One region of the Bacillus sp. AK128 genome, then DNA from elsewhere that is predicted to be linked to it. Evidence: predicted binding sites of a transcription regulator. Region 1 holds the regulator's gene; each other region holds the start of a gene.
The links. The regulator Rex, encoded in region 1, represses fermentation and respiration genes when NADH is low (regulators of the CRP and FNR family bind a similar motif). The targets are predictions, from matches to a motif close to TTGTGAAATATTTCACAA.

Region 1 (10,365 bases):
TATCTTTATCTTTATCTTTACCTTTACATTCATGACAATAACATCTTCGTTATAAGACAGATAAGCAAATTATATGAAACCACCAATGATCTCCTTACGAAAAATGTGCATCTTCATGATACTGAAGAAATAAAAAAAGAAGCCTCTCAAAAGTCCAGTGAACTTTTGAGAGGCCTCCGTTCATTTACCTCAATGTTAGCAAAATGTTAGCAAACCACTCTCATCTTACTACAAACCCCAGTCATATCAAGGGTTCAAGGGGCAGATTACATCATGCCGCCCATTCCACCCATTCCGCCCATGTCTGGCATTCCGCCAGCATTTTCTTCAGGGATGTCCGCTACTACTGCTTCAGTTGTTAAGAACATAGCTGAAACAGATGCTGCGTTTTGAAGTGCATAACGAGTAACCTTAGTTGGGTCAACGATACCAGCTTCAAACATATTTACCCACTCACCAGTAGCAGCATTGTAACCAACGCCTACAGGTTCGCGCTTTAAACGCTCAACAATTACAGATCCTTCAAGACCAGCATTGTGTGCGATTTGACGAACTGGCTCTTCTAATGCACGAAGCACGATGTTGATACCAGTTTGCTCATCACCAACAGCCTCTAGTGAAGATACTTTATTGTATACGTTAACTAGTGCAGTACCACCACCAGAAACGATTCCTTCTTCTACAGCAGCACGTGTTGAGTTAAGTGCATCTTCAATACGTAGCTTACGCTCTTTAAGTTCAGTTTCAGTAGCAGCACCAACTTTGATTACTGCAACTCCACCCGCTAACTTAGCAAGACGCTCTTGTAATTTTTCTTTGTCAAATTCAGAAGTAGTTTCTTCTAATTGAGCACGGATTTGCTTCACGCGAGCTGCAATATTAGCTGCATCTCCGTTACCTTCAACGATTGTTGTATTTTCTTTTGTTACAACAACCTTTGTAGCGCGTCCTAATTGAGTAATGTTTGCAGACTTAAGATCTAATCCTAAATCTTCAGTGATTACTTCACCACCAGTAAGTACTGCGATGTCTTCAAGCATAGCTTTACGACGGTCACCAAATCCAGGAGCCTTAACAGCTACTGCATTGAAAGTTCCACGAAGCTTGTTAACTACAAGAGTAGCTAGAGCTTCACCTTCAACATCTTCAGCAACTAATAATAGTGGCTTACCTTGTTGTACAACTTGCTCTAATACTGGTAAGATTTCTTGGATATTTGTAATCTTCTTATCAGTGATTAAGATATATGGATTTTCAAGGATTGCTTCCATCTTATCTGAATCAGTTACCATATAAGGTGAAGCATATCCACGATCGAACTGCATACCTTCTACTACTTCTAATTCAGTTGTGAAGCCCTTAGATTCTTCGATTGTGATAACTCCGTCGTTACCAACGCGCTCCATTGCTTCAGCAATCAATTGACCTACTTCTTCATCAGCAGCAGAGATTGCAGCAACTTGTGCGATTGAAGATTTACCTTCAATTGGCTTTGAAATAGCTTTAAGCTCTTCAACAGCAGCTACAACAGCCTTTTCAATACCTTTACGAACGCCAACTGGATTTGCACCAGCAGTTACGTTCTTTAGACCTTCACGGATCATTGCTTGAGCAAGAACTGTAGCAGTTGTTGTACCGTCACCAGCAACATCATTTGTTTTGCTAGCAACTTCAGCGACTAGCTTTGCACCCATGTTTTCGAATGCATCTTCTAATTCAATTTCTTTTGCGATTGTTACACCATCGTTAGTAATAAGTGGTGAACCGAACTTCTTTTCTAGAACCACGTTACGTCCTTTTGGTCCAAGAGTTACTTTTACTGCATTTGCTAGAGTATCTACTCCACGAAGCATTGAGCGGCGAGCTTCTTCACTAAATTTAATTTCTTTTGCCATGTCAGTTACCTCCTTGAAATTTATCAATTTTAAGTATGGAAAACTTAGCTATATGCCAAATTAACGTTCTTGCTTGTTCTAAGTATAGGTATTATCCAATAACAGCTAAAATGTCATTTTCACGAAGTACTAAATATTCATTACCTTCATACTTAACTTCAGTACCTGAATATTTTGAGAAGATGATACGATCACCAGTAGATACTTCTAGAGCAACACGCTCACCGTTATCTAGTACACGTCCTGTACCAACTGCTACAACTCTTCCTTCTTGAGGCTTTTCCTTAGCAGAATCTGGTAGTACGATACCGCTAGCAGTTTTTTCTTCAGACTCAACAAGCTCAATAATTACGCGATCTCCTAATGGCTTTAACAAGTGAAACAACCTCCTCTAAATAATAGTGTATTTTAGTCTTTTATTAGCACTCGAATATAATGAGTGCTAACACAATTATTATAATAATGAAACTCCATCTGTAATGCAAGTATTTCGAACTTATTTTTTAAAAAATTCTAGTGTGAAATTCCGACAAATTTCTTATTAAAGAAAGGCTCATACTATGCCTAAAAATCTATTCTTTACATGTCAATTGCCACTTATTCTAGATAACCTTTCTACTATATTTTAAACCTTTAACATACAATATGTAGAATACTTAGAGCAGCGCTTAAATAAATAATTACTTCATTTTCTTTAGTTTCTTTTATGAGCCTTCCAATCACCCATTCATCCCACCAAGTGGTATCGTTATTTAGTAAATGTAATTATATGATACAATACGGTTGGGAAATGTAAGCTAAAAGGAGAATTAACATTGGAGAAACGGCATTTTTATGTAGTTCTAACGTATATTATCATGCAGTTTTCTAGTTTATTAGGAGTTCCATTACTAGTACAGCTCGGAATCGCCCAAAGAGAAGTAGCTGTTGCCTACTGGCTAATCTTTAGTTTTTTTACCGCTCTAGTTATCATACTATTCCTCCTACGTGAGGATATGAGGATTACTACCCGAGAAGATCGGAGTTCGATACCTATTGCAGTATTCTGGTCCTTTGCCGGAGTATTTATGGCATTATTTGCTCAAGGAATAGCAGGCACGATTGAAAATAGAGTCTTTGGTATTGAGTTGGGCTCGGAAAACACTGAATTTCTTGTTGAGATTGCTTTAACTACCCCACTATTTATTGTAGTAACTTCTATAATTGGTCCAATCTTAGAGGAGATTATCTTTAGAAAAATATTATTTGGCACATTATATAAAAGATATAACTTTTTTATAGCTGCACTTTTAAGCTCAGTTATCTTCGCAATGGTACATATGGATTTCAAACACCTGTTAATATATTCTGCAATGGGCTTTACGTTTGCATTTTTATATGTAAGAACCAACCGAATCATTGTACCAATTATCGCACATGTTGCGATGAATACCTTTGTTGTACTAGTTCAGGTCGTGTTTAAGGACAAGATTGAGGAATATCAAGAGCAGGTTGAGTCCATGCAAGCTATGATTCATATGATTTGGATTCACTTTATGTAATTGGAGGCTTTAAGTAATATGCGAACATCACCCTTTTTAATGGGCATTCTATACTTTGGAATGGGGATTATTTTTACGGTTTTGGCCATTCAAAGTAAAACAGAGGATATATGGAGCTTCCCTACCATTCTCCTCATTGTTGTCGCAACATTCGATTTCGGTGTAGGAATCAGAATGTTTGCGTTAAATAAGAAAATAAAACAAATAAAAAAATAAGACTCAGGTTGCTGAGTCTTATTTTTTATTCTCCCTTATTCATCTCGGCTTCTGCCATCATTCTCTTTCTATATGCACTTCTTGAAATAAGAATGCTGATCTCATATAAAATAAATAACGGGATCGTCACCATCATATGTGATAGTAGTTCTGGTGGGGTAATGAAAGCCCCAATGACTAATAAAATGAAATAAGCATATTTTCGTACCTTTGACAAAAAGATTGGAGTCACAATCCCTAAACGTGTTAAGAACATAATCACCACTGGGAGCTGAAACAATAATCCAAACGGGAAAGTTAATTGAACGAGGAATTCAAAGTATTCGTTAATTCCAATCACTTGTTCAATATGCAACCGTTCAGACAGCCTTGTCATAAAGTCCACTACAAACGGAAATAAAATGAAGTAGGAAAAAGAAATTCCGGCAAGAAATAAGAATAAGGAGATCGGAATATAGCTTAAAGTGACTCTTCTTTCCTTTTCATATAAACCTGGACTAATAAATGCCCAAAGCTGAAATAAAATAATCGGGAAGGTCATAATAAACGCGATAATAAACGCAAATTCCATATATACTTTAATAGGGTCTGTCAGTCTAAAGGCATTCATTGTTAGCTCTTTAGCTTCATCGGCATTCTGTAAATAGACAATAAGAGGTTCGGCTAAAAAGAAGCTCCCTACCATTGCAAACATGAAGAAAACGACTACGATAATCAGTCGTTTTCTTAATTCACCGATATGATCATAGACAGACATTTCATTTTGATGACTCATCATATCTCATCCTTACCTTACTTGTTACCTTCTTTTTTCTTGTCGTCATCATCATCATCATCTGCTAAACCTTTTGTTGCATTTTTGAATTCACGTAATGTATTACCTGCAGCCTTACCTAGTTCAGGCAGCTTTCTTGGTCCAAAAATTAATAGTGCTACGAATACGATTAATAATAGGCTTCCAATTCCAACGTTTGGCACACCCATCACCTCCTTTTAGTCAAGTGGATATGTTTTTAAAAAGTAGATTAAAGATTGTAATTCGATCGACAAATCAATATGATGAATTCTCACCGTATCTGGAACGTTCAGTCGTGCAGGCGTGAAATTTAAGATTCCTTTTATTCCTTTTGCAACAAGGCGATCTGTGATCGGTTGAGCAACCGAAGCCGGAACGGTTAAAATCGCAACCGATACGTCTGGGCCAATCCGTTCTTCCAGCTCATCTAAATGGAAAATGGGTACACCACCAATTTCACTACCAACAAGCGTCTCTTCCACGTCAAATGCCATTTCAATTTTGGTACTATTATTTTTAAGGAAGTTATAATTCAAAAAGGCAGTCCCTAAATTCCCTACACCGATTAACATGACCTTCGTTAATTCATCTTGATCGAGTGTTTTTCGAAAGAAGGTTAATAAATACTGGATATTATAACCGTATCCCTTTTTTCCAAGTGCCCCAAAATAAGAAAAATCTCGGCGAATCGTTGCCGAATCCACCTTCACTGCTTCACTTAGTTCAGCCGATGAGACCCTTTGTTTTCCTGATAAATATAAATTCTTTAAAAAACGATAATATAACGGTAAACGTTTAGCCGTAGCTTGTGGTATTTTTGATTGTTCTTCGCTCAATAGTATCACCCATATATTCTACGATCTTTGATAATCCCCGCTTTTGCCTCCAGTTTTGGTCATTAAATAAGTCGGGCCAATAATCATTCCTTTATCGACTGCCTTACACATGTCATAAACAGTTAGAGCACAAGCAGAAACAGCTGTTAATGCCTCCATCTCCACACCAGTACTTCCCTTTGTTTTGACTTCACCTTCTATAAGCAATTCGTAAGCGTCTCCCTTTTGATTCCATGTAAATGATATATTAACACCTTTAATGGGAATGGGATGACACATTGGGATTAGATCGGGGGTTTTTTTAGCAGCCATAATTCCAGCTACCTGTGCAACCGCTAACACATCTCCCTTTTCAATTTCCGAATCAACTATTCTTTGATAGATCTCCTTGGAAACTTCAACACTAGTTCTGGCAACCGCAGTGCGGACTGTATCCGTCTTAGAAGTGATATCGACCATCTTTGCATGACCTTGATCATTAAAGTGGGTGAATTCTGCCATTCGTTAACTCCTCCAAAACTTGTATTCCTACCTATGACTATACACTATTTTATACTAGTTGTCGCATTCCTTTGTGAACAATTTATAACTTCTATCAGTGTTCATCTATTGCCCCTTATCCCAAAAATATATACACTATTAGTAGGAACTTGAGGTGAATACAATGATTGTATTGCAATTAAATCAAATTACAAAATTTTATGGCTCAGAGCCTATCTTATCGAATATAAAGCTAGAAGTACAATCGAAAGATCGAATCGCTCTTGTCGGTCGAAATGGTGCAGGTAAATCTACTCTTTTAAAGATCATAGCAGGCATCCATTCGCAGGATAGTGGAGAAATCATTAAGCCAAAGGATGTTACGATTGGATATTTAGAACAGCACTCTGGCTTAGAAACAACACTCTCCATTTGGGAAGAATTACTAACTGTATTCTCCCATTTAAAGAAACAGGAAAAAGAGCTCCGGCTTATGGAAGAAAAAATGGGAGATCCTGCTTTATTTCAAGACCAAGCGCGGTACGAACGGGTCTTAAAGGAATATGACTTATTACAGGAGCAATTTAAACAGCAGGGTGGCTATCAATATGAATCTGATATGAGATCCATTCTCCATGGTTTAGGTTTTGCCAATTTCGATATTGCTACACCTGTATCTAGTTTAAGTGGTGGCCAAAAAACAAGGCTAGCTCTTGGTAAATTATTACTATCGAGGCCAGCACTTCTCATCTTGGACGAGCCCACTAACCATTTAGATATGGAGACTCTCTCCTGGCTTGAGCAATATTTAAACTCTTACCCAGGTGCTATTTTAATTGTCTCCCATGATCGTTACTTTTTAGATAAGGTTGTAAGTCAGGTCTATGAGCTTGCTCGAACCTCTATGTCTAAATATCACGGTAATTATAGTCAATATCTCATTCAAAAAGCAGAAAACTATGAACGTGAGCTGAAGCAATACGAAAAACAGCAAGAAGAGGTCTCGAAGCTTAAAGACTTTATCCATCGTAATATCGCAAGAGCCTCGACAACCAAACGAGCACAAAGTAGAAGAAAACAGCTAGAACGAATGACCTTGATGGATCGCCCAAATGGTGATGAAAAATCTGCTTCATTCCGTTTTGATATTACTCGACAAAGTGGAAATATGGTGTTAAGGGTTGACGAGCTTGCCATCGCTTATGAAGATCACGATCCTACTATAAAAAATATTAGTTTTGCCCTTAACCGTGAGGATAGCGTTGCACTAATAGGTCCCAATGGAATAGGTAAATCTAGTTTACTAAAAGGTATTATAAATAAACTCACACCAAAAAAAGGTACCATCCAGTTTGGGTCAAATGTGACAATTGGTTACTATGACCAAGAACAAGCAAACTTGAAATCAAATAAACGCGTGTTAAATGAATTATGGGATGACTATCCACATATCCCTGAAAAGGAAATTCGAACAGTACTAGGTAATTTCCTATTTTCAGGTGATGATGTACTAAAAGAGGTTTCAAGTTTAAGTGGTGGAGAAAAGGCAAGGCTAGCTTTATCAAAGCTCATGATGCAAAAGGCAAATTTCTTAATTCTCGACGAACCTACTAACCATTTAGATCTAGACAGCAAGGAAATTCTTGAAAACGCCTTAATTGATTACCCTGGAACGATTCTATTTGTCTCACATGACCGTTATTTTATTAACAGAATAGCGTCCAAGGTTTTAGAGTTAGAACCAACTACGATTACTGAGTTTCTAGGTGACTACGATTATTTTATAGAAAAGAAGCAAATGCTTGCTGAACTAGAAGAGCTTGAAAAGAGTAGCGTTAAACAACCTGTTCAGGAAGCTAATAAGGTAGAGAAGCGTAGTTTTGAAGAGGAAAAAGAGCTTAAGAAGTTGGAGCGTCAACGTAAACGCCGTATTGAAGAAATTGAAAAGGAAATTGCCGAACTAGAAGAACTAATTTCAACCAATGACGAAAAGCTATGTGACCCTGAGGTTTATCAGGATCATGAAATTGTCCAAGAGCTCAATAACGAAAACGATCAGGCAAACGAGAAGCTAGAAAAACTAATGCTCGAATGGGAGCAATTATTAGAACAAACAAATTAACCAGTGAATTTTTTCACTGGTTTTTTTATTCACATATTCACAAGTTTATCCACATTATTAACACTTATATTCTCAAGGATTCTTTAACTTTTCCACATTATCCACTCAACATTACTAACATATCCACAATGTTATCCACAGAAAAAGTAAACTATATAAAAACCACTCGTTTCTTTGTGTACAACTACTCACTACTGGGTTTGTTCCTTATTGTTTATCAACATTTTTTCTGAAAACTCATATTTTTTCAAATGACTTATCCACAAAAATGTATTTAATTTATTTCTCTATCATAATATCCGGATTAAAAGGAACCGTGATGGGAGAATATGAAAGAAGTGAAGCGGCATAACTTATGAAAGCCAAAAAAGAAAAGCGTGTATTGATGAAGAATCATCAAAACACGCTTTAAAAAACCAAATTATTAATATGATATCAACTCTAACCCTGGATTGGCATTTAAGCTTAAAGGTGACCTTTTCCCCTTTGTAAAAGCAATACTGCCAGCCGCTGCAATCATCGCTGCATTATCCGTACATAATGAAAGAGGGGGGATGACTAGCTCCACTTCAGCTCTGTCCTGGAACTCTTGTTCAAGCTTAGCTCGTAACCCTTTATTAGCTGCCACTCCACCTGCCAGTAATACCTGCTTCACTTGGAAATGTTCTACTGCTTTTTTTGTCTTGGTAACCAGAACATCAATTACACTTTCTTGAAAGCTTGCTGCTAGATCTTCAGGCTTAATATCCTCTCCGCGCTGCTTCGCGTTATGTAAGGTATTAATGACAGCAGATTTTAATCCACTAAAGCTAAAATCGTAAGAATCTGGCTCAAGCCATGCTCTTGGCAAATCAATAGATGGTTGTCCTTCATGAGCTAGGCGGTCGATATGTGGACCACCTGGATAGGGAAGGTCTAGCGTTCTTGCCACCTTGTCATACGCTTCACCTGCTGCATCATCTCGAGTCTCACCAATTACCTCAAATGATCCGTGCTCCTTCATGTAAACAAGTTCAGTGTGACCACCAGAAACAACTAATGATAGTAACGGAAATGAAAATTCTGAAACAAAGCGATTGGCATAAATATGTCCTGCGATATGATGAACACCGACAAGTGGAATTGAATGAGCAAACGCAAGTGCTTTTGCTGCGTTCACCCCGATTAACAAAGCCCCTACAAGACCTGGCCCCTCCGTTACCGCAATCGCATCCAGATCCTTAAAGGTAACATCCGCCTGCTTCATCGCCTCCTCTAACACAATCGTTAGCTGTTCCACATGATGCCTTGAGGCTATTTCAGGTACGACCCCACCAAAGCGTTTATGACTTTCAATTTGAGAAGCTACTACATTCGATAAAATCTCATTTCCATTTTTAACGATTGCTACAGCTGTTTCATCACAGCTTGTTTCAATTCCTAGTATGATTTGCTGTTTCATATATATTCACCCACATCACTAAGGCATCTTCGCCATTATCAGTATAATAATTCTTTCTAATTCCACCGTCTTGAAATCCAAGCTTTCGATATAAGGACTGTGCAACATAATTGGTCACTCTTACTTCTAATGAAAGACGCTCTGCTCCTAATGCTTTAGAGAGTTCAATCCCTTGACTCAATAATGCTTCCCCTAGCTTTCTACCACGATATTCAGGTAAAACAGCTATATTGGTTACATGAGATTCCTCTAACACAATCCATAATCCACAATATCCAATAACCCTCTGTTGATCCAACATGACCACATAGCTTGCATAAGGATTACTCGTTAGTTCATTAAGAAACGCTTCCCGACTCCATGGTACCGTAAACGATAAATGTTCAATTACTAAAATTTGATCGATATCAGCTACTGTCATTAAACGAAACGAAATAGACTCATTCACCTTCACTACCTCCTTAACGAGACGTCTCATTAGACGCTAACCAATTAGCTTCTGCTTCTGCTAAACGAAGATAGCTGGGTACAAAGGTATGTAAATCTTCTGCTTCTTTTACTGATCCAATATGAGCTAATAGAGAGGGTCTCGGATTCCAATCTACAAACGAAGAGAATACAGCTTGATCACCAAGCTTATCCTTAATTACCTGCTGATGAATGGGAAGATCATTACCTAGAAGCAATACTCTCTCCTTCTGATCCTTCAGCTTCGTAAGCCAATCTTCTAACAAGATATTCTGATCTTCAATAATAGAATTCAGCATAGAGCCATCAGATTGATACAGCCCTGTAAACAATTGCTGTCTTCTCGCATCCATCAATGGACAAATAACCCCTTCAAACCCCTTGCCATTCCATGCTAATTGTTCAAGGCTAGACACACCAACTAACGGAATATCTAAGCTCCAGGCCAATGTTTTCGCAATAGAAACACCAATTCTTACCCCAGTATATGAACCCGGACCCTTTGCTACTACAATTTTATCTAGCATGCTTGGTGTCCAATCACAATCCTTCATTACTTGCTCAATAGCC
Region 2 (10,365 bases), 870 kb from region 1:
TTCCCTCCCTATCTGGCTGCTGATTACTATGTATCAATTAAGGAATTCCTTTTATACCGATGGTTCGGTACTATGGTTGTTGATTATGCAATCGCATCAGCTACAGGTTTACTAGATTTAGAAACCTTGACATGGCATCAGGATGCACTAGAACTTGCCGGAATTTCCGAGAGCAAATTGTTTAAGCCCGTATCTCCTGAAACCGTACTAACTGGAATCGATAAACAAACAGCTGGACTTATGGGTATACCAGTAGATATTCCGTTCGTCATTGGAGCAAGCGATGGTCCGCTTGCCAACTTAGGAGTTGGAGCCATTAATCCTGGTGAAGTTGCCATTACCATTGGTACAAGCGGTGCCATAAGACAACTTATTTCGAGTCCTAAGACAGACCCGTCACAGCAAACGTTTTGTTATGCCTTAACGGAGAAGCTCTCACTAATCGGTGGGCCGACTAACAACGGTGGAATTGTACTCAGATGGATAAAAGAAACACTTTCTAGTACCGAAAGCTATGAAGAACTTACAGCTTTAGCTGCAAAAGTAGAGCCAGGTGCAGACGGATTATTATTTTTACCTTATTTAAATGGAGAAAGAGCTCCCATGTGGAATGCCAAGATGAGAGGTAACTTATTTGGATTATCGATCCACCATAAAAAGGAACATATCATTCGGGCTGGGCTCGAAGGGGTTATCTATAGTGTCTACCATGTGGGAAAGGCCTTGGAACGGATTGCAGGTAAACCTACTAACCTTCTTGCTAGTGGTGGTTTTGCAAGATCTCCGTTGTGGCTTCAACTTACAGCTGATGTCTTTAATCAGGAAGTACAAGTTCCCATAAGTCATCAAAGCTCTGCATGGGGGGCTGCATGGATGGCTCTATATGGGATTGGTGAAGTAGATAGTCTGGCAGAAATTAAATCATTCATACCTATGCAAAAGCATTTTACACCTAATCCTCATAACCACAAAATATATAAAGAAATGTTTAATCAATATGAAGAGTTATCCAAAACAATTAATAAATTTTATCTATAAACTCTTCTTAAATAGTTAACAAGAAAGGGGGGCCTCCTACATAAATTGATGGTAGGAGCCCGTATTTGTTATAGTCTCTTATATATTTCTTTATCTTAAAGTGATTTTAGTAACCAATCACAAAAATGCTCAGAGTATTGTGTTCTCTAAGCATTTTATACTCTAAACTGAGTCATTCCTCATTATTGATATAGATATTACTAAGGTGGTACTAGATTCATTACTAGGTTTTTTACGCCAAAGAGTAACCTTACATTACAAACGACAGATTTCTTTCGGACATCCTTCACAATGACAAATACTTTTCAAGTAATCTAAATCATAAATAACGAGATAACCATTATCGACATCGATGATTTCTTCCTTTCGTAATTGAGATATCATTCGATTCACTGTTTCTCTTGTTGCGCCAATTAAACATCCGATATCAGTATTGGTGAACTTCTCGGTAATCTTAATAGTTTTACCTTCCATTTCCCCGAAGGTATTAGACATTCTGATTAGAGTAGACGCCAATGCCCCATTTTTCCCGAAGAATAAAATGTCACGAAGCTTTACATGAATTAGGCGCTGCATAAAGCCCATCCATCTTGTAAACTCGACTGGAAAGCTACCATCTCTCCATAGCAATACCTCTAAATCACTTTGTTGAATGACTCCGATTTCACAATCATTGACAGCCACTGCACTAAATGAACACGTACTCTTAATAAAGGTATCAAACTCCCCGAACATATCGCCTTGCCCAAAATAGTAGAACGATAAATCCTTACCATCGTCTGTCATCTTAGTTAACTTAACAATTCCCTTTTTCACATAGTACAATTTGTCAGAAGGATCGCCTTCCCAAAATAGATTAGAACCAGTTGAAACTTTATAATCATACATAATATCTTCTATTTTATTAAAATTTTCTACAGAAAAAATTTGTGTATTTTGAACATGGTCACCATGTGTCATATTTACATTCATCATTTATCATCACCTGTTTTCTTAGGTTTTTCTTCTTATCCTCATTATAAAATCAATCATCTTTCTTTTTAATCAGGGAATCCCCCCAAAAGGATAGGAATAAAACCTTATTTATTTTGAAAATCAACAGGGTGTGATGAATGTAACAGCAAGCTCTCTTTTTTCGGGATATAGTTTGAGAAAGGATAGCAATCCGATTTAATCAAAAAGGAAGTTGAAGGAAGTGGTCGTATGTTAACGGGAGTGATCTTAGCTGGCGGAAAGAAGGATACGATAAAGGGAACATTAAAATCCTTTTTACCCTTAAAAGGAGAAAGAATCATTGATTACCAGATTAACGAAATGAAGAAAATTTGTTCTGAAATCATGATTGTGACAGCTACCCCTATGCCATATCTTGCTGCAGTTCCTTCTGATATTAGAATTTTAACCGACTTTTATAAAGGAAAAGGTGTATTGGGTGGGATGTATTCAGCCCTATCCTTATCCAAAAATCCATACTTTTGGATTGTTGGATGTGGTATGCCTTATATCTCAAGTAAGGCTGCTATGTTTATGTTATCAAAGCTTGAAAAAACAAATGGTGTATCTGTTATGGTCAATAGCGAAGTAGGACCCGAGCCTTTACATGGAATTTATAGTCAAACACTCCTACCAAAGCTACAGGGATTTGACTGGAGCCATGATAGAGTAACTGATTTCTTATATCCTGATGTATATCTTGAACTAGCAAAAGGTGAATTTCATCAAAGGAATATTACTTCGCCTTTCCTGTTTTCGATTAAAGATGAGCAAGAGCTAGAGGCTTTATGTACTGGGAATCGAGGGTATCTTACTAGTTAGAGCTTGGCTAACACAAAGCATGGTAGCTAGGCGTTAGCTATGTTTTTTTTGAAGGGGTCATCAAAAGCAACAAAGTTTTAGAAAAAAGCCTTAGGTATAGAGGAATTATAAAAGGTTAGTCAACTTCTTTAAGAAATTAGCTAACCTTCCTTTTTACAGTCAATCTATTATGGTTTCTTCACATTAGGTGTTTTATTCGTTGCTATGATCAATAGGGATATGTAAGATGATCGAAGTACCTTTCCCTTTGTCAGAGTGAATATGTAACTGTGCTCCGATTGATTTTGCGCGTTCCTCCATACTAAATAAGCCAATACCTTTTCGATTGTTGGTATTGAAGCCATTACCCGAATCCTTAATACTAACCTCTAACCCATTTTCGTTTTCCATGATTTCTACATAGGCATTAGAAACACCTGCATATTTTCTGATGTTAGTTAAAGACTCCTGAATAATTCGATAGATGGTCGTCTCTATTTCATGACTTAACCTTCTTTTTAATGTACATTCAAATTGTACACTAATTCCAAAGTGGCTGGAAAAACGATTAATAAATGACCTACTTGCTGGAACCAACCCTAAATCGTCAAGTACGGAAGGTCTAAGCTCCCATGAAATATTTCTTATTTCTTCAATTAGTTGAGTTGTTTCATCATGCATTTGATCTAATAGTGGGTGCTCCAATTCATTCTTTAAGCGGCTGATTCCAATTAATAAGCTATATAAGTTCTGTCCAACCCCATCATGAAGTTCTCTAGATAGACGTTTCCTCTCCTCTTCCTGTAAACCGATCATTTTTGTCATCATATTCTTTAACTCTTCTTCCACCCTTTTTCTTTCCGTAACTTCATATCTGATTGACAAGAATTGATAAGGCTTTCCTGCTTCAGTTAAAAAAGGAACAATTGTCGTATCTACCCAGTAAAACAAGCCTTCTTTCGTTTTATTTTTAATTTCACCTTTCCACACATGACCACTTAAAATGGTCTCCCATAAGCTTCGAAAGAATTCCTTTGAGTGATAGCCTGAGTTGATTAACCGATGCGTTTTTCCAATTAATTCAGATCGCTGAAACTTAGAGACTTCACAGAACTTATCGTTTACATAGGTTATAACACCTTTTTCATCGGTGATCGCAACAATTGCCGACACATCTAGTGCAAATTTCAAATCGGATAATTCATCTATTGAGCCAGAAACACCCTTCTGTTCAGAAGAGCGATGATTATACAAATCAAGCCTTTTATCCATCCCAATCCCTCCTCAAGCTTTGGATGAGTTTACCGCTAGCTCTAAACTTCTAATTGAATCTTTTATTTTATCTTGTTGTAATGCTAATCCTTCCTGATGGGTTCGAAATCCGAATAAAAGGACTCCCCAGATTTCATGGTGAACAGTAATCGGGTAGGCTATGGCATACTCAAGCTTTTCTGCCAGAATAATGGGATACTCCATTGCATCTTCTTCACTAGAATGTGTGTAGGTAATCGGACTCCCTGTTTGAAAGACTCTACCTGCCATTCCTTTTCCAAATCGAATCGTCATCCTTTTCCATTTACTACTCTGATTGCCGAATACATATCTCCAACGAATCTCTTTTTGGTCCTTGCCATAGCAGGCTAATCCCATAAAATCACTATTTATAGTTTGATGAATCTCTTGGCATACATACATAATTTCTTCAATCTGACCTAAAGGAGCCATCATCATCACTCAATTCTATTCTTTATAGACCATAGCTTAAAAGGCCTTTTTTTACTGCATATTCAACCAATTCTGGTCTGGTTTTAAGCTTTAGCTTTTCCATCAAATTGGCTTTATGAGTTTCAACGGTCTTTACACTTATAATGAGCTGTTCTGCAATTTCTTTATTGGAAAACCCTTTGGCAATAAGCGTTAATACCTCTTTTTCTCGATCGGATAATAATGAATAGGTATCACTATTTCCGCCGTTTCTTAGGTTCTCAACATATTCCTCCATCAGCTTTTTGGTTGCATTCGGATATAAATAAGCTGATCCCTCATATACAACTTGGATTGCTTTTAATAATTCATCATGTGGAGCACTCTTTAATATACATCCGGACGCCCCGGTTTTAATGGCTCTAAATAAATACTCCTCATCATCATGCATCGTTAAGATTAAGATATTGATTTTTGGAAGAAGCTGTTTGATCTCTGCAGTTGCTAACAGCCCATCCTTCCCATGTGGCATGCTTAAGTCCATTAGAATAACATCGGGATTTAATTCCTGAGCCTTTTGAATAGCCTCGTTTCCTTCCGTCGCTTCTCCAACAACCTCCATATCAGTCACTGAGTTTAGCAGCATTTTTAATCCTGTCCTTACTACTGCATGGTCATCCACTAATAGAATCTTGATCACGCCTATTCACCTCAATTGGATATGGAACATCAATCGTTAAGACGATTTCCATTGGATTGATTACTCTTTGTTTCACTTCACCTTGTATTAGCTGTGCTTTTGCTTTTACCTTTACAGTCTCAACTTCTAAGTTCACTATTTCCTCATTTAATCCTTTAATATGGAAGGAAATAATTAGATTCTTGAGATCCCAGTCGAAAATAATCGTTATTTCTTCTGTTTCTGGATACTGACCTAGAATTTTTAGGATTTCCTGACAGTTTCTAAATAACAGCTTTTCTGTAAAATCAGTTAATCTGACTTCCTGTCCAACTGAATGAACAAGCACCTCGATCCCAAACGTTTTGATAAAGATGTTTACATACGCCTTTAAAGCTGAATAAACACCATACACATCCATAGAAGGAGGATGTAAATCAGTAGCCAGCCATCGTAGGTCATCGATCGACCTTTCAATCATTCGGGCCATCTGCTTCAATTGCTTTCCCACTTCTTCATCTTTACTTTTTGCTTCTATAAATTGTAACCCAGTATAAACACTATATAAAGTCTGGGCAATTCCTTCATGTAGTTCATTTGAAATTCGCTTACTATCGCTTTCAAAAGAGTTAATGACCTCTGATAAAGTTTGAACGTTTATGTTTGTCATGAGTTCTCTCTCCACATTTTAATTTCAATCATACTTCTTACTTTATAATATTTTTTGGAAATTAGTTATCAGGGAATACACCCATTTTACGAGGGAGAATCCCTTATCTCTATTTTCTAAGAAGAGTAACTTGGTAAGCTGTGATATTTATCACAGTTCGTCCTACATGTCTCAGTTATTCTTTATATATACATTTTATAGCGACAGTGTACGTCCTCATCCTCCTGTCCTATAAAAACGAAGAGGGGTATTTTAAATGAAGAGAACGTTAACGTGGCAGTTAGGTCGGATTATTATTGGTGTGATCTTTGCATCTCTTTTAATCACATCAATCGCTACTTACCATACAGCTTATGACAAGATTTACGAAGCTGCCGGAGTCGAAGCATATGGATGTGCTTACATAACAACCGGCCTCCTTAATCCCACTGAGATTGATAAAATGCTAGATGGCAACCTCGAAATTAGTGAAAAAATTGGTAGTTCCTTAAACTGGACGACTGCCCATAAAGATATTTTTGAAGCTCAGTATATCATTAATACGGAAGGAAAAATCTTAGCATTAGATGATAACCTAAAGGCCTCAGGTTTTAAGATTGGAGACTCTTTTAAGATTGATGAGAAAGCTATTTCTATGTTGATTGAAATGAAGCACCCTACCTACTCTAAAATATATGAATTCGGTGGGATCAATCGTTTATCTGGTTATGCACCTATTTATAAAGATCAAGATTCTTCAAAAGAGGTTATAGCCATCAGCGTAATTGATTTTAATGCAGATATCGTTCAAGAACGCACGTGGGATGTTGTAAGTGGTGGACTACTCCTTGGACTGATTCCTATGATCATTGCATCCATCTTCACGATTTTCTTATTAAGAAAGAAAACAAAACCTATTTCAAATCTAATCCAACACGCAAAGGAAGTGGCCTCAGGTAATTTAGCCGTTCCAAGACTTCAAGTAACAAGCAAGGATGAAGTGGGGGATTTGGCCGAGACCTTAAATACGATGACCGATAATCTGGTCGAGATTGTCACGGTTTTAAAAACAAGTACGGACCAACTAACTAGAAATGCAGAAACGTCATCCCTTTCTTTACAAGAGATGAATACAGCGATTCAACAAGTTTCACATAGTATGAGTGAAGTGGCTATTGATACCGCACGTGGAACAGAAGAGGCAGTTGATGCAGTTGGAACTCTACGTCAACTTGCGAACTCGATTATTGCAACGAATAAATTAGCGGATACAAATGTATCTGCTTCCACAATCACCCTAGATACAGCAAGAGACGGTAAAACAAAAGTGATTGAAATTACAACTAAGATGGAAGGTATTAAATCTGCAACATTAGAGACTGAACAATCCATCAACCTCTTAAATACGTATACTTCAGAGATTAAGAAAATAACAGAAACGATTTACGGAATTGCTAGTCAAACCAATCTTCTTGCCCTAAATGCCTCAATTGAAGCAGCACGAGCTGGTGAACATGGAAAAGGCTTTGCTGTGGTTGCTGATGAGGTTCGGAAACTCGCAGAACAATCAAATCGTGAGGTGGCAACGGTTGAAAAGCTAGTCTCACAGATTACAGTTGGCATTGAAGAAGCCGTCTTATCCATCAATGAAAGCAGAGCCACTGTCCAAGAAGGAGAGCTTGCAGTAACTGAAACTGGAGTTGCTCTAGAAAATATTTTAAAAGAAGTTTCTAACACCGTTAAAGATATTAATAAAATAGCAGAAGTTACAACAAAGGAAGCAGCCTACTCAGAACAAACAGTTTCTCGTATTGAAAGCCTTGTTCTTTCTATAGAGAACATCGCTGCAAATTCCGAAGAGGTAGCCGCATCTGCCGAAGAAACCACAGCTTCCCTAGAGGAAATCTCAAGTAGATCAGAAGAGACCGTTATATTATCTAATACCTTAAAAGAAATTGTGCAGAAATTTAAAATCTAACTGTTAAATAGCATGCTAGGGATTTACTCCCTAGCATGTTTTTTTGGGGGGTATTGTTTTTTCAAGATACAAGGATTCGAAAACATTCTATAAAGAAAGACACAACTAATTTTACAAGACTCAAAATGGACACAACTTCAAATAAAAATAGTAGGTTGTGACCGATGTCACAGAGAGCACATCGATCCTCCTTTACAATCAAGTTAATTAGTAACAAAGGAGGTCATTGACTGTGAGTAAACCACGTCCGAGCAACAACCAGCCTAATTTAAAAGGTACCCTGATTAGCGTATTTACGATTGGTATCTTTATTTTTATCTCATGGTTTTCAGCCTATATTTTTCACTTAACACGATAAAGAAAGAAGAAGGTGACCGTTCTTATGCATTTTCATAAATATGAAAAAATTTGGTTAACATTTGGGATTTGTTCCCTCATTATATTTTTAACTGTTGTTGGTGTTGGTGCTTTTGGACATAATCATCAACCATCAGGTGGAATGGACGCTATTGATCCTGAGAAGGTCGATCAAACTCCTCCTTTTGACCAGCCAGGAGTGAAGAAATTAGCAGATGGTACCTATGAGGCAGCTATTGTTGCAATGGCATTTACGTATGAGCCTAAAGAAATAACAGTTCCAGCTGGTAGTAAAGTAGTCTTTAAAGTAACTAGTAAAGATGTGGTTCACAGTTTTTCGATTGTGGGTACGAACGTTAATATGATGGTCGTTCCGGGTCGAATCACTACAAAAGAGTATACATTTGATGAACCAGGCAATTACTTAATCCTCTGTAACGAGTACTGTGGAACAGCCCATCATTTAATGTCGACATCGATTGAGGTGGTAGAAGAATGAACTCATTAATTAGTTTATCTGAACGAAAATTAGCTCTAACTCATATTCTTGTAGCTTACTTTGCATTTCTTATCGGTACTCTTTGTGGATTATTACAAGTATTTATTCGTAATGATGCCCTTCAACTTCCACCGTGGCTTGATTATTATCAAGTGTTAACCGCGCACGGTGTCTTACTTGCTCTTGTCTTTACCACCTATTTTATATTTGGATTTTTCCAAACTGGGATGAGTAAGACATTAGGGGCATTTGGACCGAAGACAAAGCTGTTTTCATGGATTGGCTTCTATGTCATGACAGCTGGTACAATCCTTGCGATCGCGTTAATCGTAGCAGGTGAAGCATCCGTACTTTATACCTTTTATGCTCCCCTAAATGCAAATGGTTGGTATTATGTCGGATTGGCATTATTCGTTGTGGGAACTTGGATTAGTAGCTTTGCACTTGTTGGTCATTATATGGCCTGGAAAAAGAATCATAAAGGTCAGCTTAGTCCATTATTTGCTTTCATGACCATTTCTACTATTATATTGTGGATTATTGCCTGCTTAGGAGTAGTCGCAACGGTATTATTCCAATTTATTCCTCTAGCGTTTGGTTGGGTAGACACTATTAACGTGGAACTAAGTCGTTCATTATTCTGGTACTTCGGCCATCCACTTGTATATTTCTGGCTGTTACCAGCTTATATTGCTTGGTATGTCATTGTTCCGAAAATTATTGGAGGAAGAGTGTTCAGTGATTCACTTGCGAGATTATCGTTTATCCTGTTTATTTTATTCTCGATTCCAGTTGGATTTCACCATCAGCTAGTGGAGCCAGGAATTTCATCATTCTGGAAATTCCTACAAACCTCATTAACGTTCATGGTTATTATTCCGTCGTTAATGACAGCCTTCTCCATGTTTGCAACATTTGAGATTACCGGAAGACAAAAAGGCGGAAAAGGATTATTCGGTTGGTTTACCAAACTTCCTTGGAATGATATCCGCTTTACATCTATTTTTATTGCCATGGCATTTTTCATCCCTGGTGGGGCTGGCGGAATTATAAATGCTAGCTTCCAGCTAAATGAAGTCGTTCATAATACGCTCTGGGTAGTGGGTCACTTTCACATTACAGTTGGTACACCAGTAGCAATGACATTCTTTGGTTTAACCTTCTGGCTTGTACCTTACTTAACAGGACGGAAGCTAACCAAATCAATGGAAAAGCTTGCTTTTATTCAAATCATATCCTGGGCGATTGGGATGTTCTTCATGTCCACCTCTCAACACATTTTGGGATTACTAGGTGCACCAAGACGTACTGCCCTTTCTACTTATCAGGATCACCCATCAACTCTTGATTGGTTTAATGGAATTTTATCATCCCATGTCACGATGGCTGTAGGAGGAACGATTTTATTCCTATCTGCCATGCTGCTTATCTTCTTTGTCCTTCAAGCGTTATTTATTTTACCTAAGGCAAAGAGTGACGAGGATGCAACAGAATTTCCAATTGCTGAAAGTGACGTTGAAAATACACCAAAGTTTTTAGAAAATTGGGGAATCTGGATTGTGGTGGCACTCGTATTGATTGCAATTGCCTACTATATCCCACTCTCTGAGATGATTCAGCATGCACCACCTGGTTCAAAAGGATTTCAAACTTGGTAGGAGATGATC
Region 3 (10,365 bases), 1.1 Mb from region 1:
ATTTGAGATGGCGTCAACGGTTGCAAAATCCTGAAACACTCGGACCGGATCAGCAGAAGAAAGCACGGTAACTGCACTGGTTAAGCGAATTCTTTTTGTTTGGGATGCAGCGGCTGCTAGAATGACTGCAGGTGAAGAGGCTGCAAAATCCTCACGATGATGCTCGCCTACTCCAAACACATCTAACCCAACTTGATCTGCTAGGACAATCTCTTCGACAACCTCTCGTATTCTTTGTGCATGACTTATTACATGACCTGTTTTGACATCGGGTGTTGTCTCAACAAATGTACTTATACCGATTTCCATCATAATTCCTCCTCAAACTATTCACTCACTTATGTATTTAATAACTCTTAAACTTTCAACTATCTCTATGTTTATCAAATTTATCATACTAAAATATTCGGAGCTAATCCAATCATCTACTTTGCTGTTTATATCAAGAACCTATTTCGTGAAAAAAGACAATTACAAAAAAATAACCCCTCAAAAATAAGGGGATAAAACTTCTGTTATCAGTATCTCAATAGTCGGCCTGTTCCTAACCAGTATCCTTTTCTGGCTTCTACATTTATAGTTAATCCAGGCCTTTAATTTCCGTTGCAATGTTAATAAACAACTTTGTTAGAATAGGATCAAATTGGATTCCTTTTTGTTCATTAAGATAAGACAAAGCCTCCTGTTTTGTCCAAGCTTCTTTATATGCCCTTCTGCTCGTTAAAGCATCGTATACATCAACAATTGATACTAATCTTGCTTCAAGTGGAATATTTTCACCCTTTAATCCGTGTGGATAGCCTGTCCCATCCCATTTTTCATGATGATGCATAATAATATTTTCTGCTACCTCTAAACTTGTGATAAGTTCATTATTCATATTCGTGGAAATTTTGTTAAGTATATCAGTCCCCATCAGAGGATGCATCTCTATAATTTTTCGTTCAAAAGTTGTGAGAGGACCAGGCTTGTACAGGATCCCCTCAGGAATCCCAGCCTTTCCAATATCATGAAGGATACTACAGTGAATTATATTGTGTACAAACGTCTCCGAAAGAACTGCTCTATGAAACTTAATATACTCTTCCACCAATAATTTTGTTAATTCTTGAACTCTCGTTAAATGATTCTCAATAGCTGGGTCTCTAATTTCACAAGAGATTGCTAATACCTTTAATAGCTCTCTTTGTGTTTCTATCTTTTGGTCCTCTGAAATATACACGCCTTGCTCTAACTGCTCTAAATCACGAAATAGACCAATATAGTAACTGTTTCCATCGATCCTTATCGGTGTGATTGAAATCGATGAATGCCATAGATCCCCTGATTTCTTTCTGTTTATTAGAACCCCTGACCATGGTTCACCTTGATCAAGTGCTTCCTTCAATTGCTTGTATGTAGATTCGGGAGTTAAACTTGACTTTAGGAATCCGGCCCTTCTTCCTAGAATAGAATCTCTTTTAAATCCAGTAATCTTTTCATACTGCTCGTTTACTTCTATGATGATATGATTCTTGTCTGTTATTATAACTGCGTCGGTTAACTTTAAATATAGTAATAGTTGGTTCGGCACAGTTGTTTTTCTACTAAGCTCAATCATAAAAGCTCCCCTAACTTTATCTATTACAGTTATTTAATCTCATATTTTTTCATCAATATAGGAGCATTATATATTATCTATTAATCTAATTCTGTGATATTTCTCACACGAAAGAAAGCACTTCCATTAAGAAAGTGCTCTCAACTGACTATACGATTTGTAAAAGTGTCTTTGCTCTAAGAATTTGCTCCTCGGTGGGGGGATAGACTCCCTCTAGCTCATACTTGAGCCCTAATTCTTTCCACTTATATTCACCTAGCTGATGATAGGGCAAAAGCTCAATCTTCTCTACATTTGAAAGCTGTTTAATAAACACTCTTAACTTTTCTAAATCACCAGGTTCATCTGTTTTACCCGGCACCAGTACATGCCTAATCCATATGGGCTTATTTTTATTAGCTAAATATCTAGCAAAAGTGAGAATATGGTTATTTTTCATTCCCGTTAATTCTTGATGCTTCATAGAATCAATTTGCTTAATATCTAACAAAATTAAATCTGTTACATCCATTAATCTGTCAAGTTTCCTTAAGAATTCTGGATGTTCGTGATAGCATCCCCCTGATGTATCAATGGTGGTATGAATGCCTAATTCCTTACACCGTTTAAATAATGCTATTAAAAAATCAATCTGTAATAAGGGCTCTCCACCAGAGACGGTGATGCCTCCTCCACTACTTTCGAAGAATGGTAGATAATCCATTAAGTCCTTAATAATCTCATCTACTGTCAATTCTTCCCCCTTTCCTACTTCCCATGTATCAGGGTTATGACAGTATTGACACCTTAATAAGCAACCTTGTAAAAACACAATGTATCTTAATCCGGGACCATCTACTGTACCACATGTCTCGATGGAGTGAATGTTTCCTATCATATGAGGTCCTCCCTATTTTCATTTGGCGAGGACCATTGATCCCCGTTATAAAGATTCGTGAAATGTTCGATTAATTACGTCTGTTTGTTGCTCACGCGTAAGTTTAATGAAGTTAACCGCATAGCCTGATACACGAATTGTCAGCTGTGGATATTGTTCCGGATGCTCCATTGCATCTAATAATGTTTCACGGTTAAAAACGTTAATATTAAGATGGTGACCACCCTTTAATGCATATCCATCTAGAATTCCAACTAAATTGGTGATCTGTTGCTCTTCTTCTTTACCAAGAGCTTTTGGAACGATACTGAACGTGTTAGAGATTCCGTCTAATGAATACTCATACGGTAGCTTGGCTACTGAATTTAGTGACGCCAGTGCTCCCTTTTGGTCTCTTCCATGTAATGGATTTGCACCAGGTGCAAAAGGTTCCCCTACTTTTCTTCCGTCTGGGGTACTACCCGTCTTTTTTCCATAGACTACATTGCTTGTTATAGTTAAGACAGACAAGGTTGGAACGGATTGACGATACGTTTTATGTTTCTTTAATTTGTTCATAAACGTCTTAACTAACCAGATTGCAATTTCGTCAACACGGTCGTCATTATTTCCGTACTTCGGATAATCCCCTTCAATTTGATAATCAACCGCAAGTCCTGTTTCGTCACGAATGACTTTCACCTTCGCATATTTTATGGCACTTAAGCTATCCGCAGTTACCGATAATCCCGCTATACCACATGCCATCGTTCTCAGAATTTCACGGTCATGCAAAGCCATTTCAATTCTTTCATAGCTATATTTGTCATGCATATAATGGATGATATTTAACGTGTTCATATAAAGCTCAGCCAACCATTCCATTACGTGATCAAAATTAGTGACTACTTGTTCGTAATCTAAATACTCTTCAGTGATAGAGGGGAATCCAGGTGAGACTTGTATGTTTAACTTCTCATCTTTACCACCGTTGATTGCGTATAATAAAGCTTTTGCTAGATTGGCACGCGCTCCAAAAAACTGCATTTGCTTTCCAATTTTCATAGCACTTACACAACAAGCAATGCCATAGTCATCTCCGAATTCCTTCCTCATCAAATCATCATTTTCGTATTGAATCGAACTAGTTTGGATCGACATATTTGCGCAATAGCGTTTAAAGTTAGTAGGTAATTTAGTAGACCATAAAACGGTAAGATTGGGTTCTGGAGCAGCTCCCAGATTTGTTAATGTATGCAGAAATCGAAATGAATTCTTAGTAACAAGAGGCCTTCCATCAACACCAATACCACCAATTGCTTCTGTTACCCATGTCGGGTCACCACTAAATAACTCATTATAATCGGGTGTTCTAGCAAACTTTACAAGTCTAAGCTTCATCACGAAATGATCAACTAACTCCTGCGCTTCCACTTCTGTAAGAATTCCTTCTTTTATATCCCGCTCAATATAAACATCCAAGAAAGTTGATACTCTACCTAGGCTCATTGCTGCGCCATTTTGCTCTTTAATCGCAGCTAAATAAGCAAAATATAACCATTGGAATGCTTGCCTTGCATTCGAAGCAGGAATGGAAAGATCAAACCCATATGAATTGGCCATTTGTTTTAATTCAGTAAGGGCTCTAATTTGCTCAGCCGTCTCTTCTCGTTCTCGAATGATTTCCTCTGACATTGTCTTACTTAAACGTGTTAACTCTTGTTCCTTCTCCTGAATGAGGCGGTCAACACCATATAAGGCTACTCGCCGATAATCTCCAATGATTCTCCCCCGACCATAAGCATCAGGTAAGCCAGTAATAATACCTGCTTTTCTTGCTAGTTTCATCTCCGGTGTATAAGCATCAAACACACCCTGGTTATGCGTCTTACGATACTTTGAAAAGGTATCAACTATATCATTTGGAATACTAAACCCATAGGCTTCACATGCATCAACTGCCATTCTTATTCCTCCAAAAGGCTGGAGTGAACGTTTAAATGGTTCATCAGTTTGAATCCCTACGATTTGTTCTAACTCTTTATTTAAATATCCGGGTTCATGAGAAACTATTGTAGAAACGATATCTGTGTCCATGTTTAGTACTCCACCGTTTTCACGTTCTTTTGTAGTTAAAACAATTATTTGATCCCATAATTGTTTTGTGTGTATAGAAGCTGGACGTAAGAAGGACTCATCCCCCTCATAGATCATATAGTTCAACTGAATAAAATCACGAACATCGATTTCTTTTTGCCACTTTCCTTCGGTAAACCCTCTCCAGTAATACATAATCCCACCCCTTCAAATGAAGCGACTTTTTTGTGATTCCTTTCACAAATAAACTTATATTGATCGGATGTACATTGTAAATGTATCTCCTATACTTTTAATATAGATGGTTGCGAAACAGCTGTAAGTGATGGAAGTCACACTATTTAAAATCAGCCTTTCTATTTTCCGGCTGCCTAGTTTAGATGTTTGAACATACTTTGCCTTGATTGTTATTCTTGCGACTAAGTTTATATTTCTTGCAACTTGGTGCGCTTTTCTTGCGACTTTACTTCTGTATCTTGCTATTACATTTATTTTTCTTGCAACCTCTTTTTCCTTTAGCCAGGTAGATAGTCAAGATCAAGCTCTGTTAATATTTTTAACACAATCAGTCCTAAAAGGAGTACACTTAAACTAGTAAGAATTATCAGACTTTTATACTTTCTACATAAAGTAACTAATTAAGAGAAGTGGAGGCTAACAAATGAGCTTTAATTACAAAGAATATGATGGTCTTGGTTTAGCTCAACTCATTAAGGATAAACAAGTCACACAACAAGAAGTGGTTCAAGCAGCCATAAAGGAAATTGAGAATCATAATGGACCGTTAAATGCTGTCATTAATAAGTTCTATGAATCTGGAAGTATACCCTACACCAAACAGATTAATGGACCTTTTGCTGGAGTTCCCATCCTTCTAAAAGATCATTTCCAACAAGAGATGATCGGCGAGACGCTAACCTCTGGTTCCAGAGCCTTAAAAAATTATAAAGGAAAGGTTGATTCTACATTTGTTAAAAGAATGAAAGATTCTGGTACGGTTATTCTGGGACAAACGAATGTACCGGAATTTGCATTGATGGGTATTACAGAACCACTATTTCACGGTCCCACACGTAACCCATGGAATTCAGATTATACTCCAGGTGGCTCTAGTGGTGGATCGGCAGCTGCTGTTTCTGTTGGAATGGTCCCTATTGCCGGAGCTAATGATGGTGGAGGCTCTATTCGAATTCCAGCAGCTTACTGCGGTTTATTTGGGCTAAAACCAACTAGAGGAAGAACACCTGTTGGACCAACTGTCGGACGAAATTGGCAAGGGGCCTCTGTTGATCACGTTTTAACAAGGACAGTAAGAGATAGTGCGGCCATGTTAGATGAATTGACCCTATTCGAAAGAGGAGCAGCCTATCATACACCACCTCATAATGTTGCCTTTTTAGATGTAGTGGGTAAACCACTTTCTAAACCACTTACGATTGCCTATTCAACCGAATCTCCACTTGGGACAGATGTACATCCTGAATGTAAGGAAGCAGTACTTCAAACAGTCAAATTACTGGAGGAAATGGGACACCATGTGGAAGAAAAACAGGCCCCTGTTGATGGAGGTAAAATTGCGAAGAGTTATATTACCATGTATTTTGGGGAGGTCGCTGCAGGAATTCGTTCCTTGGAGGAGGTAATCGGTCGTCCTGCAAAATTTACGGATGTAGAACCTACCACATGGCTACTTGGATTATTAGGAAGAGCTACATCAGCTGAAGAGTTTGTACTAAGCCTAAGAGAATGGGATAAAGCATCTTTTATCATGGATGAATTCCATCTGACGTATGACTTTTATCTAACACCTACCACGGCTTTCCCTCCCTCAACAATTGGGGAGCTAGAATCTGTCGGTTTTGAAAAGTTTATGATGGAGATGGTTGGTAAGCTTGGTTGGGGTGGTATTTTAAAAAAGGCAGGAATGATTGACCAAATTGTTGAAAACAGTTTGAAGCGAACACCTTTTACCCAGCTTGCAAACCTTACTGGTCAACCAGCTATGTCTGTACCTTTACATCAAACAAAAAAAGGCTTACCATCTGGGGTTCAGTTTATAGCAGCAAAAGGAAATGAAGCACTACTCCTTCAGCTTGCAGGTGAACTAGAACAAAGTAACAAGTGGCTCCAACCACTATTTAGACGTATTAAGTAGGATAGAATATAACGCAAAAATAATTTCCCAATATAGGTATTTTGATGATTTTCAACCTGTTTAGCGATCTGTCCATACCTTTTATACTTACCTTTCATACACTGAAGTAACCTTTAAATAATGGAGGTGTTATGATGAGTGGTGTAGGTGGATATGGTGCAGGATTTGCACTAATCGTTGTGTTGTTTATTCTACTAATCATTGTTGGAACTTCTTATGTAGGTTACTAATGATGAAGTAGCATATGAGCCTAATCAAAAGGTTGCTCAGCTGAGTAACCTTTTTGGCTATTAAAGGAAAGTGTTACTAAACATCCCCTAATATAGACAGATGTACAAACAAAACATCCCTCCTTTCATATAATAAAGCAACGTCAATAAAGGAGGGATATGTATGAGCGATATGTTTAAAGGGGTAGAGAAAAAAACTGGAGTCAAAATGCAGGATATTATGAAAGTGGCTCAATCCCTAAATGGTGCAAACTTAAAGGATGAAAAAACAATAAGAAACTTAGTTAAAGAGCTAGGACAATTAGCAAATAAAAATGTACCGAAGCAGCTAGAAGATAAAATTGTCGAAACGTTAGTTCATTCCAATAAACCAATTGATGCTTCAACCATTAGTAAAATGATGGGGAAAAAATAACTCGCGTAGTTTATAAGTAAATGGTAAAGGAAACCTAAGACACAGGTTTCCTTCTTTCTTTATCTTTGAAAAAATTTTGAGACCCATGGACTAACCTGATCAACTAATTGTTTCATTTGCTTGGCTGTTCCATTAATTTTATTAAAATCAATGGTTCCATCAGGTGTACGAAAATAAGAGAAAACATCTCGATTTCTACCTGTTTGTTGAGGACTTCCCTGTGGCCTTCTTTGGGGATAGGATGGTGGAATATATCTTCTGTTTGGAAACATAATCAGTCCCTCCTTCTCACTTTTTTCAGTATATTTTATGAAAGAATTGTTAAATTTGGTTATGATACATGTCCTAGAATTCTTCATTTTTTAGTAGGTACTCTCCTAATTTTAGAGAAGTTGTTACGGGTATACTCTTTGTTCATATACTAAATAGAGGACAATCCAAAAAGGAGTGAACGTCTATGCAAAATTTAATATTAGGACCGGTAATTCTTAATACTAATGAAGGGATTATTACAGGATCTGCCTTTAATGCCTCACCGACAAGTACAAGCAAAACCGTTGCCGGTTCGGGAAGTTTTAATACAGGATTTTCGGTTGTTACCAATAACGGTTTAAGCTCTGCAAATAATGTAGACCCGGATGCAGTTGATTCAAATGTGAATGAAGCACTCTAGCTGCAAGAAAGTACAGAGTTTAAGTATGTAAATAAAGAGCGACCAACCTAAACGGTTAGTTCGCTCTTTTTCTTTTTAATTGCCACTCTTCTTTCCATTACCTTCTCATATATAAAAATACATGCCATGAGATAAACAAATCCAATTGCAAAGCCTGCTAACACATCAGACAGATAGTGGGCTTTTAATAGCACTCTGCTTAACCCCATAAATAAGATGTAACCACTCAGGAATACAACTATCACATTTTTCATTAAAGATTTTTGCATATATTTCAAGATAAAATACAGGATAATTCCATATAGTGCCATTGAGACAGTAGAATGTCCACTTGGAAAGCTGTATCCTGTTGCATCAATTGAAGGATCAAGGATCGGACGTTCTCTCAAGAATACTCCCTTCAAGATTTGAAATAACTCATTGCTTCCTGCTAACACGATAGCAATAGTCACCATTCCAATATAATCCCTTGTTTTCCACCATAAAATCAGTAATGATAAAACAGCCACCGGGATCACCACTCGTTCACTTCCTAGATTCGTAAAAAAGGCAATCATGTGATAGGTATTACCCGTTATATTCTCTTCAGCAAAAACTACTAATTTCTTATCTATTGATAACCCGTCATACTTATTAATAATAAAAGCTAAAATAAAGAATAATACTAGGCTTCCCAATGTTGCGAATAATGACGTATACGCTGTTTTCGGTTTATGTTCTATATTTCTTTTAATCTCCATTTATATTCTCCTCCATTTACATATAAGTATATAATATCTTTATAGAATTGAACTATTTTTCTAGTCATTCTTTTTGAAAAAAATGATATAATAGACAGAATCATAATTTTTGAAAATTCTGATCAACACAAGGAGGTTAATGTATCTTGTTACAATCCCTATTCGAAGAACTAAATGTAAATTTCCCTAAAATGGTTGAGATTCGTAGATATTTACATATGAATCCAGAGCTTTCTTTCAAAGAGGTTAGAACAGCTGAATATATTGCTAATTTTTATCATGATTTAGGTATAGAGGTACGCACAGGGGTTGGAGGGAATGGTGTGGTTGCTACCATCAAAGGTGCTCTTCCTGGTCCAACTGTGGCACTTCGAGCAGATTTTGATGCTTTACCAATTCAAGATGAAAAGGAAGTTCCCTATAAATCAACAGTACCGGGTGTCATGCATGCTTGTGGTCATGATGGGCATACTGCTACTCTATTAGTCCTAGCTGAGGCTTTCAACCGTCTTAAGGATCAATTAGCTGGAAATATTGTTCTCATTCATCAGCATGCAGAAGAATATGCACCAGGTGGAGCAATTTCTATGATTGAGGACGGCTGTTTAAATGGTGTAGACGCCATCTTCGGTACCCACCTTTGGGCAAGTGCTCCAACTGGAACGATTCAATATCGAGTAGGTCCAATCATGGCTGCAGCTGACCGTTTTGAAGTAACGATTAACGGATCTGGTGGACATGGTGCACAACCACATAAAACAAAGGACTCAGTTGTAATCGGCTCTCAATATGTTATGAATCTTCAACAGGTTGTAAGTAGAAAAGTAAACCCTACTGAGCCTGCTGTTGTGTCAGTGGGTAGCTTTGAGGCTAAGAATGCCTTTAATGTAATTGCTGATAGTGCTACTTTAATTGGAACAGTTCGTACCTTTAGTGAGGATGTTAGAGATCAAATCGAAGTAGAGCTTGAAAACGTCTTAAAGGGAACGTGCTTAACAGCTGGTGCAACGTATCAATACAAGTTCCATCGGGGATATCCTGCTGTTGTCAATCATAAAGAAGAAACAGACCTTTTAGTGAAGGCTACTCAGGAAGTTTCTGATGTGAACGTAATTGAAGAAGCTGAGTTACAAATGGGTGGAGAAGACTTCGCCTACTATTTACAGCATGTAAAAGGCTCATTTTTCTTTACCGGTGCAAAACCTGTGGGAGTAGAAACCCCTTACCCACATCACCATCCTAAATTCGATATAGACGAAAAAGCGATGCTAGTTGCTGCTAAAACTCTAGGAAATGCAGCACTTGCTTTCCAAAAGGAAGTATCATTAACAGTTTCTAAATAATACAAAAACCCATTTTTCAAATTGAAAAATGGGTTTTTTAAAGTTATTCTTACCCTCAATGAAGCATCCTTAACCGGTAGCATTGCTTGGCGGTTTCACCAAGATGATCGAGTAAATGGTAGTTAGCGAATGCACCGACTACAGCTCCAATTCCGGGAACAAGCTGAAATAATTTAACCAGATCAATATAATCCCGATATTCCTGTTGCCATACTCTCCAATCAATCTGGTTTCCACTCGGATTGTTATCCCAGTT

Region 2: M1D60_RS17885 (cytochrome C oxidase subunit II) is a predicted target of Rex. The motif match lies at 7,998-8,015, and genes of this name have one in related genera.
Region 3: pflB (formate C-acetyltransferase) is a predicted target of Rex. The motif match lies at 4,779-4,796, and genes of this name have one in related genera.

The regions. Positions count from the first base shown of each region.
Region 1 is NZ_CP096379.1:4,435,186-4,445,550, forward strand. Features, by position in the region: gene groL (chaperonin GroEL) at 267-1,895, opposite strand; gene groES (co-chaperone GroES) at 1,987-2,271, opposite strand; gene M1D60_RS22115 (CPBP family intramembrane glutamic endopeptidase) at 2,711-3,436, shown strand; gene M1D60_RS22120 (YdiK family protein) at 3,455-3,652, shown strand; gene tatC (twin-arginine translocase subunit TatC) at 3,678-4,427, opposite strand; gene M1D60_RS22130 (twin-arginine translocase TatA/TatE family subunit) at 4,445-4,636, opposite strand; gene M1D60_RS22135 (redox-sensing transcriptional repressor Rex) at 4,646-5,284, opposite strand; gene moaC (cyclic pyranopterin monophosphate synthase MoaC) at 5,303-5,785, opposite strand; gene M1D60_RS22145 (ABC-F family ATP-binding cassette domain-containing protein) at 5,949-7,886, shown strand; gene tsaD (tRNA (adenosine(37)-N6)-threonylcarbamoyltransferase complex transferase subunit TsaD) at 8,311-9,327, opposite strand; gene rimI (ribosomal protein S18-alanine N-acetyltransferase) at 9,299-9,775, opposite strand; gene tsaB (tRNA (adenosine(37)-N6)-threonylcarbamoyltransferase complex dimerization subunit type 1 TsaB) at 9,789-10,365, opposite strand, start outside.
Region 2 is NZ_CP096379.1:3,562,403-3,572,767, forward strand. Features, by position in the region: gene M1D60_RS17845 (gluconokinase) at 1-1,038, shown strand, start outside; gene M1D60_RS17850 (Crp/Fnr family transcriptional regulator) at 1,294-2,013, opposite strand; gene mobA (molybdenum cofactor guanylyltransferase) at 2,242-2,853, shown strand; gene M1D60_RS17860 (PAS domain-containing sensor histidine kinase) at 3,046-4,104, opposite strand; gene M1D60_RS17865 (GAF domain-containing protein) at 4,117-4,566, opposite strand; gene M1D60_RS17870 (response regulator) at 4,580-5,236, opposite strand; gene M1D60_RS17875 (sensor histidine kinase) at 5,211-5,885, opposite strand; gene M1D60_RS17880 (methyl-accepting chemotaxis protein) at 6,142-7,842, shown strand; gene M1D60_RS17885 (cytochrome C oxidase subunit II) at 8,075-8,200, shown strand; gene M1D60_RS17890 (cytochrome c oxidase subunit II) at 8,225-8,698, shown strand; gene M1D60_RS17895 (b(o/a)3-type cytochrome-c oxidase subunit 1) at 8,695-10,356, shown strand.
Region 3 is NZ_CP096379.1:3,381,067-3,391,431, forward strand. Features, by position in the region: gene M1D60_RS16930 (LLM class flavin-dependent oxidoreductase) at 1-309, opposite strand, end outside; gene M1D60_RS16935 (HD domain-containing phosphohydrolase) at 581-1,600, opposite strand; gene pflA (pyruvate formate-lyase-activating protein) at 1,749-2,477, opposite strand; gene pflB (formate C-acetyltransferase) at 2,523-4,748, opposite strand; gene M1D60_RS16950 (amidase family protein) at 5,215-6,708, shown strand; gene M1D60_RS16955 (YjcZ family sporulation protein) at 6,843-6,938, shown strand; gene M1D60_RS16960 (stage VI sporulation protein F) at 7,102-7,353, shown strand; gene M1D60_RS16965 (YppG family protein) at 7,413-7,625, opposite strand; gene M1D60_RS16970 (spore germination protein) at 7,811-8,026, shown strand; gene M1D60_RS16975 (phosphatase PAP2 family protein) at 8,074-8,766, opposite strand; gene M1D60_RS16980 (M20 family metallopeptidase) at 8,913-10,109, shown strand; gene M1D60_RS16985 (EcsC family protein) at 10,165-10,365, opposite strand, start outside.